4 regions of the Serratia sp. FDAARGOS_506 genome follow, and region 1 is predicted to be linked to each of the others. Evidence: predicted binding sites of a transcription regulator. Region 1 holds the regulator's gene; each other region holds the start of a gene.
The links. The regulator PurR, encoded in region 1, represses purine synthesis genes. The targets are predictions, from matches to a motif close to CANGCAAACGTTTGCNTG.
Positions count from the first base shown of each region.

Region 2: the regulator PurR is predicted to act here: its motif matches at 1,746-1,763, upstream of cvpA (colicin V production protein).
Region 3: the regulator PurR is predicted to act here: its motif matches at 1,353-1,370, upstream of purE (5-(carboxyamino)imidazole ribonucleotide mutase).
Region 4: the regulator PurR is predicted to act here: its motif matches at 1,332-1,349, upstream of EGY12_RS05065 (NCS2 family permease).

Region 1 covers NZ_CP033831.1:3,627,371-3,630,887, forward strand. The annotation lists gene punC (purine nucleoside transporter PunC) at 1-561, opposite strand, end outside; gene punR (DNA-binding transcriptional activator PunR) at 685-1,629, shown strand; gene purR (HTH-type transcriptional repressor PurR) at 1,626-2,651, opposite strand; gene EGY12_RS17675 (YnhF family membrane protein) at 2,976-3,065, shown strand; gene sodB (superoxide dismutase [Fe]) at 3,130-3,517, opposite strand, start outside.
Region 2 covers NZ_CP033831.1:8,528-12,044, reverse strand. The annotation lists gene folC (bifunctional tetrahydrofolate synthase/dihydrofolate synthase) at 1-836, shown strand, start outside; gene dedD (cell division protein DedD) at 837-1,586, shown strand; gene cvpA (colicin V production protein) at 1,821-2,321, shown strand; gene purF (amidophosphoribosyltransferase) at 2,343-3,517, shown strand, end outside.
Region 3 covers NZ_CP033831.1:2,573,328-2,576,844, reverse strand. The annotation lists gene ppiB (peptidylprolyl isomerase B) at 72-566, shown strand; gene EGY12_RS12470 (UDP-2,3-diacylglucosamine diphosphatase) at 577-1,299, shown strand; gene purE (5-(carboxyamino)imidazole ribonucleotide mutase) at 1,449-1,973, shown strand; gene purK (5-(carboxyamino)imidazole ribonucleotide synthase) at 1,970-3,037, shown strand; gene ybbP (putative ABC transporter permease subunit YbbP) at 3,107-3,517, opposite strand, start outside.
Region 4 covers NZ_CP033831.1:1,009,621-1,013,137, forward strand. The annotation lists gene EGY12_RS05065 (NCS2 family permease) at 1-1,192, opposite strand, end outside; gene EGY12_RS05070 (VOC family protein) at 1,525-1,932, opposite strand; gene EGY12_RS05075 (glutathione S-transferase family protein) at 1,980-2,648, opposite strand; gene EGY12_RS05080 (lipocalin-like domain-containing protein) at 2,645-3,088, opposite strand; gene EGY12_RS05085 (YdgH/BhsA/McbA-like domain containing protein) at 3,285-3,517, shown strand, end outside.

The DNA of each region.
Region 1 (3,517 bases):
TTGCGTTTTGTCGCGTTCTTTGAGCATCAGCGTCGGCAGCAGCAGCAGCGCGGTGATGACCAACAGCGCGGCGAAGATTGCGCGCCAGCTGGCGTGGTTCAGCAACCAGGCGCCAAGCAGTGGTGCCAGTGCCGGCGATAGCGCGACCAGCGGCATAATGGTGGCGAATACGCGGTTGGCCTGGCCTTCACGGTAGCGGTCGACCACCAGCGCTTGCCAGATGGCGGCGGCGGCACAGACACCGACGGCCTGAATAAAGCGCAGGATCCAGAGCTGCACGGCGTTTTCTACCCACAGCATACCCAGGCAGCCGAGAGCGAACAGCGCCAGGCCGATCAATAATACCGGTTTGCGGCCCAGACGGTCGGAGAGCGGTCCCCACAGCAGCTGCGCAAAGGCGAAGCCGGCCAGGAAGATACTCAGGCTGGCGCTCACCGCGCCGGCGGAAATTTGCAGTTCCTCCCGCATGGCGCCGAAGGCGGGCAGGTACATATCGGTCGCCAGATAACCCAGCATGCTCAGGCCGGCGAGGTAGAACATAAAGCCAAAGGAATTTCGCATGGTATTTCTCGTTAATATTTTAGTGTCGCAGGTTTTTAGCGCCGGTCAGTGTATCCGGCTGGATCTCTGCTTGTGAAACGGTAATATTTGCAAAGTGCTGTTAAAAAAATTGAAGGCAAAACGATGTGGTCTGAATATTCTCTTGAAGTCGTCGACGCGGTGGCGCGCACCGGCAGTTTCAGCGCGGCGGCGCAGGAATTGCACCGGGTCCCGTCGGCGGTCAGCTATACCGTACGGCAGCTGGAGCAATGGCTGGCGGTGCCGCTGTTTGAGCGGCGTCACCGCGATGTGGAATTGACACCGGCCGGTGCACTGTTTATCAAGGATGCGCGAGCTGTTATCAAAAAAATGCTCGACACCCGCCGTCATTGTCAGCAGGTGGCCAACGGTTGGCGCGGCCAGCTGAATATCGCGGTGGACATCATCGTCAAACCGCAACGCAGCCGCCAGCTGGTGTTGGATTTCTACCGTCATTTCCCCGACGTTGAACTGATGCTGCAACCCGAGGTGTTCAACGGCGTGTGGGATGCGCTGGTGGACGGCAGGGCGGACATGGCGATCGGCGCCACGCGCGCGGTGCCGGTCGGTGGCGGCTTCGCCTTTCGCGACATGGGTTATATGAACTGGTTGTGCGTGGTCAGCCCGCAGCACCCGCTGGCGCAGTTGGCGGGGCCGCTGAATGACGATCAACTGCGGCCGTATCCTTCGCTTTGCCTGGAGGACACCTCGCGCAACCTGCCCAAGCGCGTCACCTGGACGCTGGATAACCAGCGGCGACTGGTGGTGCCAGATTGGACTTCGGCACTCGACTGTTTGTGCGCCGGGTTGTGCGTCGGCATGATGCCGGCGCATCGGGCACTGCCGCGGGTGCAGCGCGGTGAGCTGAAGGCGTTGCAGCTGCAGCAACCGTTTCCCGCCAGCCCTTGCTGTCTGACCTGGCAACAGGATAAACCGTCACCGGCGATGAGCTGGCTGCTGGCGTATCTGGGCGATGGCGAGACGCTGAATCAGGAGTGGTTGAGCGAGGCGGAACCGGAAGCCGCGCAGGCTTCCGGCGCGGGGGATTAGCGGCGGTAGTCGATGAACGGGCCGTCGGCGACAGAGCGGCGTTCGACCAGCTTAGGATGCACTTCGATCACCTGTGACTCTTCGCGTTTGCTGATGATGCGATCCAGCAGCATGGTGAAGGCCATTTCGCCCAGGCGCTCTTTAGGCTGATGAATGGTGGTCAGTGCCGGGGTAAAGTAGCGGGCGTTGCGCACGTTGTCGTAACCGATCACGGAAATATCCTGCGGCACTCGCAGCCCCAGCTCGTCGGCGGCGCAGATGGCGCCCATCGCCATGATGTCGCCGCCGCAGAATACCGCGGTCGGTCGTTGTTTTTGCGACAGGATTTGGTGCATCGCCTTATAGCCGGACTCCGGTTCGAAGTCGCCCTGAACGATCCACTCTTCGCGAATCTCGATATGTGCTTCCTGCAGCGCCTTCATAAAGCCCTGATGACGGCCGCCGCCGGTGTTGCGCGACAGCTGGCCCGGAATGGCGCCGATATCGCGGTGGCCACGCTCGATCAGGTAACGGCCGGCCAGATAGCCGCCTTCGAAGGCGTTATCGATGATGGTGTCGGTGAAGTCGCCACGCGCGGCGCCCCAGTCCATCACCACCATCGGGATGTTGCGGTAGTCTTCCAACATGCCCAGCAGCTGATCCGGGTATTCGGAGCACATAACCAGCAGGCCGTCGACGCGCTTTTGCGCCAGCATCGCCAGGTAGGCGCGCTGCTTGTCCAGATTGTTGTGCGAGTTGCACAGGATCAGGGTGTAGCCTTTGCTGTAGCAGCTGTTTTCCACCGCTTCGATCACTTCGGCGAAGTAGGGCGCTTCGCTCGAGGTGGCCAACAGGCCGATCGACTTGGTGTGATTGACTTTCAGGCTGCGCGCCACGGCGCTCGGCGAGTAATGCAGCTCTTTGATGGCGGCCCACACGGCCGCTTTGGTCTCTTCGGCGACGAAACGAGTCTTATTGATGACGTGCGAAACGGTGGTGGTGGAAACGCCCGCGCGTTTGGCCACATCTTTAATCGTTGCCATGTAAGGAATGACTCCTGAACTCACATGTTTACAGCATGTAAGTGTGATGTTAATCGTTTGCCTGCGTAGATCCTTCTCCAGAGAAGCGAAAACTGAGTTTTTAGTGTGTTGAAGTCTTCAGCGCTTAATCAGGAGGGGCATGGATGCCGGTACGCAGTTGTGAACTGCGAATTTTGTCGCATATTGAACAAAAGTGGAAGAGGTAATCGAGATTATAAACCGGGAAATGATAACAAGATTTTATCGGCGAACTGTGGGAAAATGATTTGACGTACTAATTGTGCGCCTTTTATCCTTAGGAAAGCCCATTTTAAAGGAGTTGTCATGGATACCGATCTGAAGATGTCGCTGTTCACCACCGTTTGTGCGTTGGCGATGATCATCGCTTTCAGCTTTGTCGCTGCGTTGAACTGATTTCCCGCCAGTTTTAAAAAAGGCGCAGCCACGCTGCGCCTCGTCACTTAGGCAAGGCCTGCGCTTACGCCAGGTTTTCCGCCGCGAAAGCCCAGTTGACCAACGCCCAGAAGTTTTCCAGGTATTTTGGACGCGCATTGCGGTAATCGATGTAATACGCGTGTTCCCATACGTCAACGGTCAGCAGAGGTTTGTCTTCACCGGTCAGCGGGGTGGCCGCATTGGAGGTGTTGACGATCGCCAGCGTGCCGTCCGGTTTTTTCACCAGCCAGGTCCAGCCGGCGCCGAAGTTTTTCACTGCGGCATCGGTGAACTGCTCTTTGAACGCAGCGAATGAGCCGAAGGATTTGACGATCGCCGCCGCCAGTTCGCCCTGCGGTTCACCGCCGCCCTGTGGCGACAGGCAGTGCCAGTAGAAAGTGTGGTTCCACACCTGTGCTGCGTTGTTGAAG
Region 2 (3,517 bases), 1.2 Mb from region 1:
TCCTGGAAGTGGGGCTGGGCGGGCGTCTCGACGCCACCAACATCGTCGATCCGAGCGTGGCGGTGATCACCAGCATCGCGCTCGATCACACCGACTGGCTCGGCAACGATCGCGAAAGCATCGGCCGTGAAAAGGCCGGCATTTTCCGCAGCGGCAAGCCGGCGGTGGTGGGCGAACCCGACATGCCGGACAGCATTCGTCAGGTTGCCGAAACGCTGGGCGCGCCGCTGTATCGCCGCGGCGAAGCCTGGAGTTTCAGCGAGCAGGGCGATCGCTGGCAGTGGCAGGGCGGCGACACGCTGCTGACCGATCTGCCGACGCCGAACGTACCGCTGGCCAACGCCGCTACCGCGCTGGCGGCGCTGAACTGCTCCCCGCTGGAGATCGACGAACGCGCGATCTTCACCGGGCTGCAACAGGCGACGTTGCCGGGGCGTTTCCAGATCGTGCGGCGGGAGCCGACGCTGATCCTCGACGTGGCGCACAACCCGCACGCCGCGGGCTATCTGGCCGGCCGCCTGGCCAAACTGCCGCGCGACGGCGGCAAGGTGCGCGCGGTGGTGGGCATGCTGTCGGACAAGGACATCGCCGGCACGCTGGCCTGCCTCAGCGAGCAGGTGGATGAATGGTACTGCGCACCGCTCGACGGGCCGCGCGGCGCCAGCGTCGAACAGCTGGCGCAACATTTGACGGAACCGCGCCGCTTTAATGATGTCGAAACTGCCTGGCGGCAGGCTATGCAGGATGCTGATAAACAGGATATTGTGATCGTCTGTGGATCGTTCCACACCGTGGCGCAGGTGATGGCGGCGTTAGACGAGATGCGGGGAGTGTGAGTGGCGAGTAAATTTCAGAACCGACTGGTCGGAACCGTGATTCTGGTGGCGCTGGGGGTAATCATCCTGCCAGGGCTGCTGGACGGCAAAAAGAAGCATTACGAGGATGAATTCGCGGCCATTCCATTGGTGCCGAAGCCGGGCGACGTTGAAGAGAACGACGTGCTGCCGCCGGTGACGCAGCCGCTGCCGGCACAGCCGCCGGAAGGGGCGGGCGCGCTGGTCGAGCAGCAGGCGGCCAACGAGGCGGCGGCGCAACAGGCGGCGCGGCAGACTGCACAGCAGCCGACGCAGGTGGCACCGCCACCGGTCGAAACGCGTCCTCAGCCGGTGCCACAGCCCAAGCCGAAACCGGTAGAAACCAAACCGGTGGAGGTGAAACCGAAACCGGCACCGCAACCGAAGCCGACGGAAGTGAAACCAGCGCCGAAGCCGGAACCGAAACCTGAACCGACGCCGAAGCCTGAACCGGCACCGCAGCCGAAACCGGCGGAAGAAAAAGCGCCGGCCGGGCAAGCCTATGTCGTGCAGCTCGGGGCGTTGAAAAACGCCGCCAAGGCGAACGAGATTGTCGCCTCGCTGCGCCTCTCGGGCTATCGTGCCTTTACCGTGCCGTCAACGCCGGTACAGGGGCAGATCACCCGCATCTACGTCGGCCCGGACGCCTCCAAGCAGAAGCTGCAGGCGGCGCTGCCGTCGCTGAACTCGATCAGCGGGCTGAGCGGGCAGGTGAAGCCGTACGGCCGTTAAACCCCGCAGGGGCGCAGCACGATGCGCCCCTGAATTAAGGAGTGGTGGAGAGAAAGCGAGAAAAACCGCGCCTTTTACAGGCGAAATCACCTATGTAGGCGCGGCGATTGGGAATTTTTTGATCGCCGCTTTTTATTTGTAACGTGGTAGGAAATCCCCTACGCAAACGTTTTCTTTTTCTGTTAGAATTCGCCGCGAATTGGATGCAGGGGCGATTCATCATTGGAATAGTTCATGGTCTGGATTGATTACGTCATTATAGCGGTGATTGGATTTTCGGCTCTGGTGAGCCTGATCCGAGGGTTTGTTCGCGAAGCATTGTCACTTGTGACATGGGGATGTGCGTTTTTTGTTGCCAGCCATTTCTACTCTTACCTTGCGGTCTATTTCACTCGTTTTGAAGATGAACTGGTGCGAAACGGCATCGCGATCGCGATTTTGTTCATCGCGACCTTGATCGTAGGGGCTATTGTTAACTATGTGATTAGCTCACTGGTAGAGAAAACCGGGTTGTCGGGCACCGACCGCGTGTTGGGCATCTGCTTCGGCGCGCTGCGCGGAGTGTTGATCGTCGCGGCGATCCTGTTCTTCCTGGATACCTTTACCGGCTTCTCACAAAGCGCCGACTGGAAACAGTCGCAGCTCATTCCCCAGTTCAGTTACGTCATCAGGTGGTTCTTTGACTACCTGCAGAGCACGTCGAGTTTCTTGCCGACCCAATTGCCGGGGCGGTAGCGCTGATGAGGAAAAGACAACATGTGCGGTATTGTCGGTATCGCCGGTTTTATGCCGGTAAACCAGTCGATTTATGATGCGCTGACGGTGCTTCAGCACCGTGGCCAGGATGCCGCAGGCATCGTCACCATTGACGCTCACAACGGGTTCCGTTTGCGTAAAGCCAACGGCCTGGTGAAGGATGTGTTTGAGGCGCGCCATATGCAACGCTTGCAGGGCAACATGGGCATTGGCCATGTGCGTTACCCGACGGCCGGCAGCTCGAGCGCCTCTGAGGCTCAGCCTTTCTACGTCAACTCGCCGTTCGGCATTACGCTGGCCCACAACGGCAACCTGACCAACGCCCATGAGCTGCGCCAGAATCTGTTCGAAAGCGGCCGCCGCCATGTCAACACCACCTCCGACTCGGAAATCCTGCTGAACGTGCTGGCCAGCGAGCTGGACCGCTTCCCGCACTACCCGCTGGAGGCCGACAACATCTTTACCGCGGTCGCCGCTATGCATCAGCAACTGCGCGGCGCTTACGCCTGCGTGGCGATGATCATCGGCCACGGCCTGCTGGCGTTCCGCGACCCGAACGGCATTCGCCCGCTGGTGATCGGCAAGCGCACGCTGGAAGATGGCCGCAGCGAGTACATGGTGGCTTCCGAGAGCGTGGCGCTGGATACCCTGGGCTTTGAGTTCCTGCGCGACGTGGCGCCGGGCGAAGCGGTGTATATCACCACCAAGGGCCAGCTGTTCACCCGCCAGTGCGCAGAGAACCCGAAAACCAACCCGTGCCTGTTCGAATACGTCTATTTCGCGCGCCCGGACTCCTTTATGGACAAGATCTCGGTCTACAGCGCCCGCGTGCGCATGGGCCAGAAGCTGGGTGAGAAGATTGCCCGCGAGTGGGAAGATCTGGATATCGACGTGGTGATCCCGATCCCGGAAACCTCCTGCGACATCGCATTGGAGATCGCGCGCATTCTCGAGAAGCCATATCGCCAGGGCTTTGTGAAGAATCGCTACGTTGGCCGCACCTTCATCATGCCGGGCCAGCAGGCGCGTCGTCAGTCGGTGCGTCGCAAGCTGAATGCCAACCGCGCTGAGTTCCGCGACAAGAACGTGCTGCTGGTGGATGACTCCATCGTGCGCGGCACGACCTCTGAGCAGATCGTCGAAATGGCGCGCGAAGCGGGCGCCAAGCGCGTGTA
Region 3 (3,517 bases), 1.1 Mb from region 1:
TGTTATAAGGGCGGTCTGAATGTTCACTCGCTTTACGTGACGTCTCACTTCACCTTGTTAGGATTAAAACTATGGTTACTTTCCACACCAATCACGGCGATATCGTTATCAAGACCTTTGCTGACAAAGCGCCGGTTACCGTTGAAAACTTCCTGAACTACTGCCGCGCCGGTTTCTACGACAACACCATCTTCCACCGTGTGATCAACGGCTTCATGATCCAGGGCGGCGGTTTCGAGCCGGGCATGAACCAGAAAGCGACCAACGCGACCATCAAGAACGAAGCCAACAACGGTCTGAAAAACACCATCGGCACCCTGGCAATGGCGCGCACCAACGATCCGCACTCCGCCACCGCACAGTTCTTCATCAACGTGGCAGACAACGACTTCCTGAACTTCCGCGGCGAAAACGTGCAGGGCTGGGGCTACTGCGTGTTTGCTGAAGTGGTTGAAGGCATGGACGTGGTCAACAAGATCAAAGGCGTGAAAACCGGCCGCAGCGGCATGCACCAGGACGTACCGGTAGAAGACGTGGTGATCAACAGCGTGACCGTCAGCGAGTAATCGCGGCTGCATGAGTACGCTGTTCATCGCAGATCTGCACTTGTGCGCACAGGAACCGGCAATCACTGCCGGTTTTCTGCGTTTTTTACGGCGCGAAGCGGTCCACGCCGACGCGCTTTACATCCTCGGCGACCTGTTTGAAGCCTGGATCGGCGACGACGATCCCGAGCCGCTGCACGCGGAGATCGCCGCGGCGCTGAAAGCGCTGCAACAGGCCGGCGTGCCCTGCTATTTCATCCACGGCAACCGCGATTTTCTGCTCGGCAAGCGCTTCGCCCGCGCCAGCGGCATGCAGCTGCTGCCGGAAGAAAAAGTGCTGGAGCTGTACGGCCGCAGGATCCTGATCCTGCACGGCGACACCCTGTGCACCGACGATCAAGCCTATCAGCAGTTCCGCCGTAAAGTGCACAACCCGCTGATTCAAAAATTGTTCCTGGCGCTGCCGCTGCGCTGGCGACTGAAGATCGCCGCCAACATGCGCGCCCGTAGCCAGCAATCCAACCAGTACAAATCGGAAGCCATCATGGACGTCAACCCGCAGGCAGTCGAACAGACGATGCTGCGCCACGACGTGCACTGGATGATCCACGGCCATACCCATCGCCCGGCAGTGCACCGGCTGGCGTTGAGCAACGGCGAAGCCCATCGCGCGGTGCTGGGCGCCTGGCACGTCGAAGGATCGATGATCAAAGTCAGCGCCGACGCCGTCGAGCTGATCCAATTCCCATTCTGAACCCCGGACTGGCGCGCGAGTGAAAATTCGCGCTTTCGGCGGTGAAAACCGGCGACGCAACCGTTTTCCTCGCCGTGCGCTCATGGTATGCTCTACGCCCTCATTCGGCCCTCAGCCGACGCCAGACAAATCACAGGAGCCTTACACCCATGGGAGCCAACGCCGCTTCAGCCGCCACTACCGGGGCGAAAATCGCAATTGTAATGGGTTCGAAAAGTGACTGGGCCACCATGCAGTTCGCCGCCGAAGTCCTGACCCAGCTCGAAGTCCCCTTCCATGTCGAAGTCGTTTCCGCCCACCGCACGCCGGACAAGCTGTTCAGCTTCGCCGAGCAGGCTACCGCCAACGGTTTTGACGTGATCATCGCCGGCGCCGGCGGTGCGGCGCATCTGCCGGGCATGCTGGCGGCGAAAACCCTGGTGCCGGTGCTGGGTGTGCCGGTGCAAAGCGCCGCGCTGAGCGGCGTAGACAGCCTCTACTCCATCGTGCAGATGCCGCGTGGCATTCCGGTGGGCACGCTGGCGATCGGCAAAGCCGGCGCCGCCAACGCCGGGCTGCTGGCGATGCAGATCCTGGCATTGCACGACGCTGCGCTGGCACAGCGTTTGGCGGACTGGCGCCGGGCGCAGACCGAGGACGTATTGAACCACCCCGATCCGCGGGAGGACGCATGAAGCCGGTTTGCGTACTGGGCAACGGCCAGCTGGGGCGCATGCTGCGCCAGGCCGGCGAACCGCTGGGCATCGCCGTTTACCCCGTCGGCATCGATGCCGAGCCCGAGGCGGTGCCGTATCAGAACAGCGTCATTACCGCCGAGATCGAACGCTGGCCGGAAACCGCGCTAACGCGCGAATTGGCGACCCACAGCGCCTTCGTCAACCGCGACATCTTCCCGCGCCTGGCGGATCGCCTGACGCAAAAACAGCTGCTCGATCAGCTCGACCTGGCGACCGCGCCGTGGCAGCTGCTGGCGAGCGCCGCCGAATGGCCGCAGGTATTCGCTTCGCTGGGCGAGCTGGCGATCGTCAAACGCCGGGTCGGCGGCTATGACGGCCGCGGCCAATGGCGCTTGCGCCCGGGCCAGGAAGCCGAACTGCCGGCTGACGCCTATGGCGAGTGCATCGTCGAGCAAGGCATCAATTTCTCCGGCGAAGTGTCGCTGGTGGGCGCGCGCGGCCACGACGGCCGTTCGGTCTTCTACCCGCTGACCCACAATCTGCATGAAGACGGCATCCTGCGCACCAGCGTGGCGCTGCCGCAGCCCAACCCGGCGCTGCAGCAACAGGCCGAGCAGATGCTGGCGGCGATCCTGAACGAGCTGAACTACGTCGGCGTGATGGCGATGGAGTGCTTTATCGTCGGCGATCGGCTGCTGATCAACGAACTGGCGCCGCGCGTGCACAACAGCGGCCACTGGACGCAAAACGGCGCGTCCATGAGTCAGTTCGAACTGCATCTGCGCGCCATCCTTGGCCTGCCGTTGCCGCAGCCGGTGGTGAGCACGCCGTCGGTGATGGTCAACCTGATAGGCACCGGCGTCAACCCACAGTGGCTGTCGCTGCCGCTGGTGCATCTGCACTGGTATGAGAAAGAAGTGCGCCCGGGCCGCAAGGTCGGCCACCTCAATCTGAACGACCCGAACGCCGCCGATCTGCGCCAGGCGCTGCAGGCGCTGGCGCCGCTGCTGCCGGGCGAATACCAAAGCGGGCTGGCCTGGGCACAGCAGAAGCTGGCCTAAGGCACCGCCGCCGAAAGTAAAAGGGGTTAGCCTTAGGCTAACCCCTTTTTTCATCCCGCTAAGCCAACATCACCCCTCATAACTGCGGAACAGCGCCCGGCCGCGCAGCAGGCGCACGCCCAGCCAGCCGCCGCACAGTGACAGCAGCAGCGCGCTGGCCAGCGGCAGCGCCCACCACAGCACCGGCGTCGGCGTCCACGGGAAGTCAAACACCCGGCTCTGCAGCAGCCACAGCGCCGCCTCGGCGCCCACCGCCGCCGCGATGCCCGCCACCAGCCCCAGCAGGGCGAACTCGCACCACAGCGTGCGGCGCAGCAGCCGTTTGCCGGCCCCCAGCGTGCGGTAAACCACCAACTCCTGGCGGCGCTGGCGCATGCCGACCTGCACCTGCGCCAGCAGCAGTAAGCCGCCGCACAGCACTACCAGCACCACCATCACCTCCAGCGCGCGGCTAACCTGCTGCAGTACGCCGCCGACCTG
Region 4 (3,517 bases), 2.2 Mb from region 1:
ACAGCAGGCCGGCCATCGCATCGACGAAGTCGTTGAAGTCCAGCTTGGTGACGTTACTCAGCATCAGCAGGCCGACGTACATCAGCGCCGGTGCGGTGGCGTAGACCGGCACCAGATAAGCCAGCGGCGACAGGAACAGGATCAGCAGGAACAGAATGCCGACCACGGTAGCGGTCAGGCCGGTCTTGCCGCCCGCGGCGGTGCCGGCGGCGGACTCGATGTAGACCGCGGCGGGCGCGGCGCCCACCAGGCCGGAGAAGATGCTGCTCAGGGAATCCGAGGTCAGCGCCTTGCCGCCGTTGATAATCTGCCCGTCTTTATCCAGCAGGTTAGCCTGCCCGGCCACCGCGCGGATGGTGCCGGTAGCGTCGAACACCGCGGTCATCACCAGCGCCAGCACGCTCGGCAACACCACCGGCTGCAATGCGCCCATGATATCCAGGCTGAAGATCAACGATTTGCCGTCAGCGTCCGCCAGGCTCGGCATGGCGAACAGCCCCTGGTATTTCACCGCCGGGTCGAAGATCAGGCCGATGATGGAAATGGCGATGATCACCAGCAGAATGCCGCCGGGTACACGCAGTTTTTCCAGGCCGAAGATCACCGCCAGGCCGAGCAACGTCATCACCACCGGGAAGGAGGTGAACGCGCCGAGCGCCACCGGCAAGCCGTCCAGCGGGTTCTTCACCACCAGGCCGACGCCGTTGGCGGCGATCAGCAGCAAGAACAAACCAATGCCGATGCCGGTGCCGTGCGCCACGCCCATCGGCAGGTTGCGCAGGATCCAGGCGCGGATGCCGGTGACCGAGATGACGGTAAACAGCACGCCCATCAGGAACACCGCGCCCAGCGCCACAGGAATGCTGATGTGCTGGCCCAGCACCAGACTGAAGGCGGTGAAGGCGGTCAACGAAATTGCACAGCCGATGGCCATCGGCAGGTTAGCCCACAGCCCCATCAGCAGCGAGCCCAGACCGGCCACCAGGCAGGTGGAGACGAACACCGCCGCCGGCGGGAAGCCCGCTTTGCCCAGCATGCTCGGCACCACGATCACTGAGTACACCATCGCCAGGAAGGTGGTCAGCCCCGCCACCACTTCCTGGCGCACGCTGCTGCCGCGCGCGGAAATTTTAAAATAGCCATCAAGCCCGCCGGTTGGTTTTGCGGCGTGGTTCGCTTGAGAGTTCGACATAGGTTACTTCCCCTGTGTTTCATGAATCGGCCCGTCGCAGCAGGCCTGTAATCTCGCCCGCGCCCGATCGTCACGTAATCGTTTACGTTACGTCCCGCATCCTTGCCCTTCCGTCGCACCGCCAACGGCGATGCGCACCAAGGCAAACGTTTAACTCGCAGCGCGCGGTACGGGTGATTTATGGTGGTTTATTCAAGGCAAACGATTATCCTGCCTTCCATAGCGTCTAATCAACTAAAGATCGCGGCAATTTATGCAGAAAGCGGCAGGAATGGCGCCTGCACGATAAAACCGGGGCGACGGCCGCCCCGGCAAACGCCGCCACGGCGAGGCTATTGCACCTGCAGTGCCGCCGGATCCATGTACATCAACTCCCAGATATGACCATCCAGATCCTGAAAACCGTGGCCGTACATCGTGCCGTAGTCCCGCGGCTGATGGTAGGTGTTGCCGCCGCCGGCGACCGCTTTGCGCACCAGTTCGTCCACCGCCGCCCGGCTGGGCTGCGACAGGCACACCAGCACCTCGGTGGCCTGTTTGGCGTCGCCAATCGGATTCGGGGTAAACATCCTGAATTTATCGTGGGTCAGCAGCATCACGTAAATCGTGTCGCTGACCACCATGCATGCGGCGGTGTCGTCGGTAAATTGCGGGTTGAAAGTGAAACCCAGGTGGGTGAAAAACGCCATCGAGGCGGGCAGATCGCGAACGGGCAGGTTAACGAAGATTTGCGTAGCCATGGGCTACCTCCGATGAAGAATGACCCCATCGAGTATAGCCCATCCGGTTAACTCAGCAGGTCGTAAGGGCCGCCCTGCTCCAATGCCCGCTGGTAGGCGGGCCGGGCGTGAATGCGCTGCAGAAAGCCACGCAGTTTCGGGCAATCATCCAACGCGCCGCGCGCCGCCATCGCCTCCAGCGGGAAGCTCATCTGAATGTCCGCCGCGCTGAAGTCGTTGCCGACGAACCAGCTGCCCTTGTTCAGGTGTTGTTCGAGGAATTCGCAGTGCGGCGCGATCTGCTTGTCGAGGTATTCGCGCTGCACGCCCTTGCCGATCGCGCCGGCCACCGGTCGCAGCAGCCAGGGGATCGGCGGCTGCCCGAGACGGCTGAACACCAGTTTCATCACCAACAGCGGCATCAGCGATCCTTCGGCATAGTGCAGCCAGTAGCGGTATTGCTGGCGTGCGTGAAAGTCGGTCGGCATGAACATCCCTTGCGCGTCATAGGCTTCCTGCAGGTATTCGATGATGGCGCCGGACTCCGCCAGCGTCAGATCGCCGTCGACGATCACCGGTGATTTGCCCAGCGGGTGGATCTTTTTCAGCGCCGCCGGCGCCAGCATGGTCTGCGGATCGCGTTCGTAGCGTTGCACCTGATAGGGGACGCCCAGCTCTTCCAGAAACCACAGAATGCGCTGCGACCGCGAATGATTGAGATGATGAACAATGATCATGACGAAGCTCCTGTCCGCTGCCACACCAGTTCGCCAACCTGCACGCCGTTGCCGAGCTGCAAGGGCACCGTGCGCAACGTCAGCCGATCACCGCTGAAAGCGTAAAAACGCACCTGACGGCTGCCTACCCAGTTGGGGAACGAACAGCCTTCGACCTGATGCACCACCCGTTGCTCGCTTTCCTCCACCTGATAGCGGCCGAAGTAGCAAATCATATTGATGAAGGCGGTACGGATCTCCTGTTCGGACCCCTGCGCCAAATCGTCTGCGGCGAAACGCGGCCGCACGGCGCTATATAGCTGCGCCGCCATCGTGCCGTTGGCCTCATAGTGGATGCGCCCCAACACCTGCTCGCCCAGCGGATAATTCAACTCGCCGCTCTGATTTTTAAACGCCGACGACACCAGCGCCCAGCTGCCGATAAACGCATTTACCGTCATTACGCTTCTCCGGTTAAGGATCGTCTGTAAAGGGTAGTGGTGATTTTTCCCGCGCGCCAGCGGGTTAAAAAATGGTCAATTTATTTGAATGAGATACTCAAAACTCTCCGATTTTTTATTCCAGCCTATAGCACTACTATTTAACACATCGAGAGACAACGGGCTCTCACCTAATCAATACGCTGAGGAATACATCATGAAAAACGTCAAAATTTTTGCTACCGCTGCGCTGCTGGCTACCGCTTCTTTCGCGACCTTCGCCGCTGACCTGCCTTCCAGCCAACCTGCTGCAGACGCCCAGAAAATCGGCGTAGTCTCCGTTAGCGGCGCAACCAACCTGAGCGCGCTGGAAAGCGAACTGGCCAGCAAAGCCGCCGCGTCGGGCGCCAGCTCATACCGCATCGTCGCCGCCGGTGGTCAGAACAAACT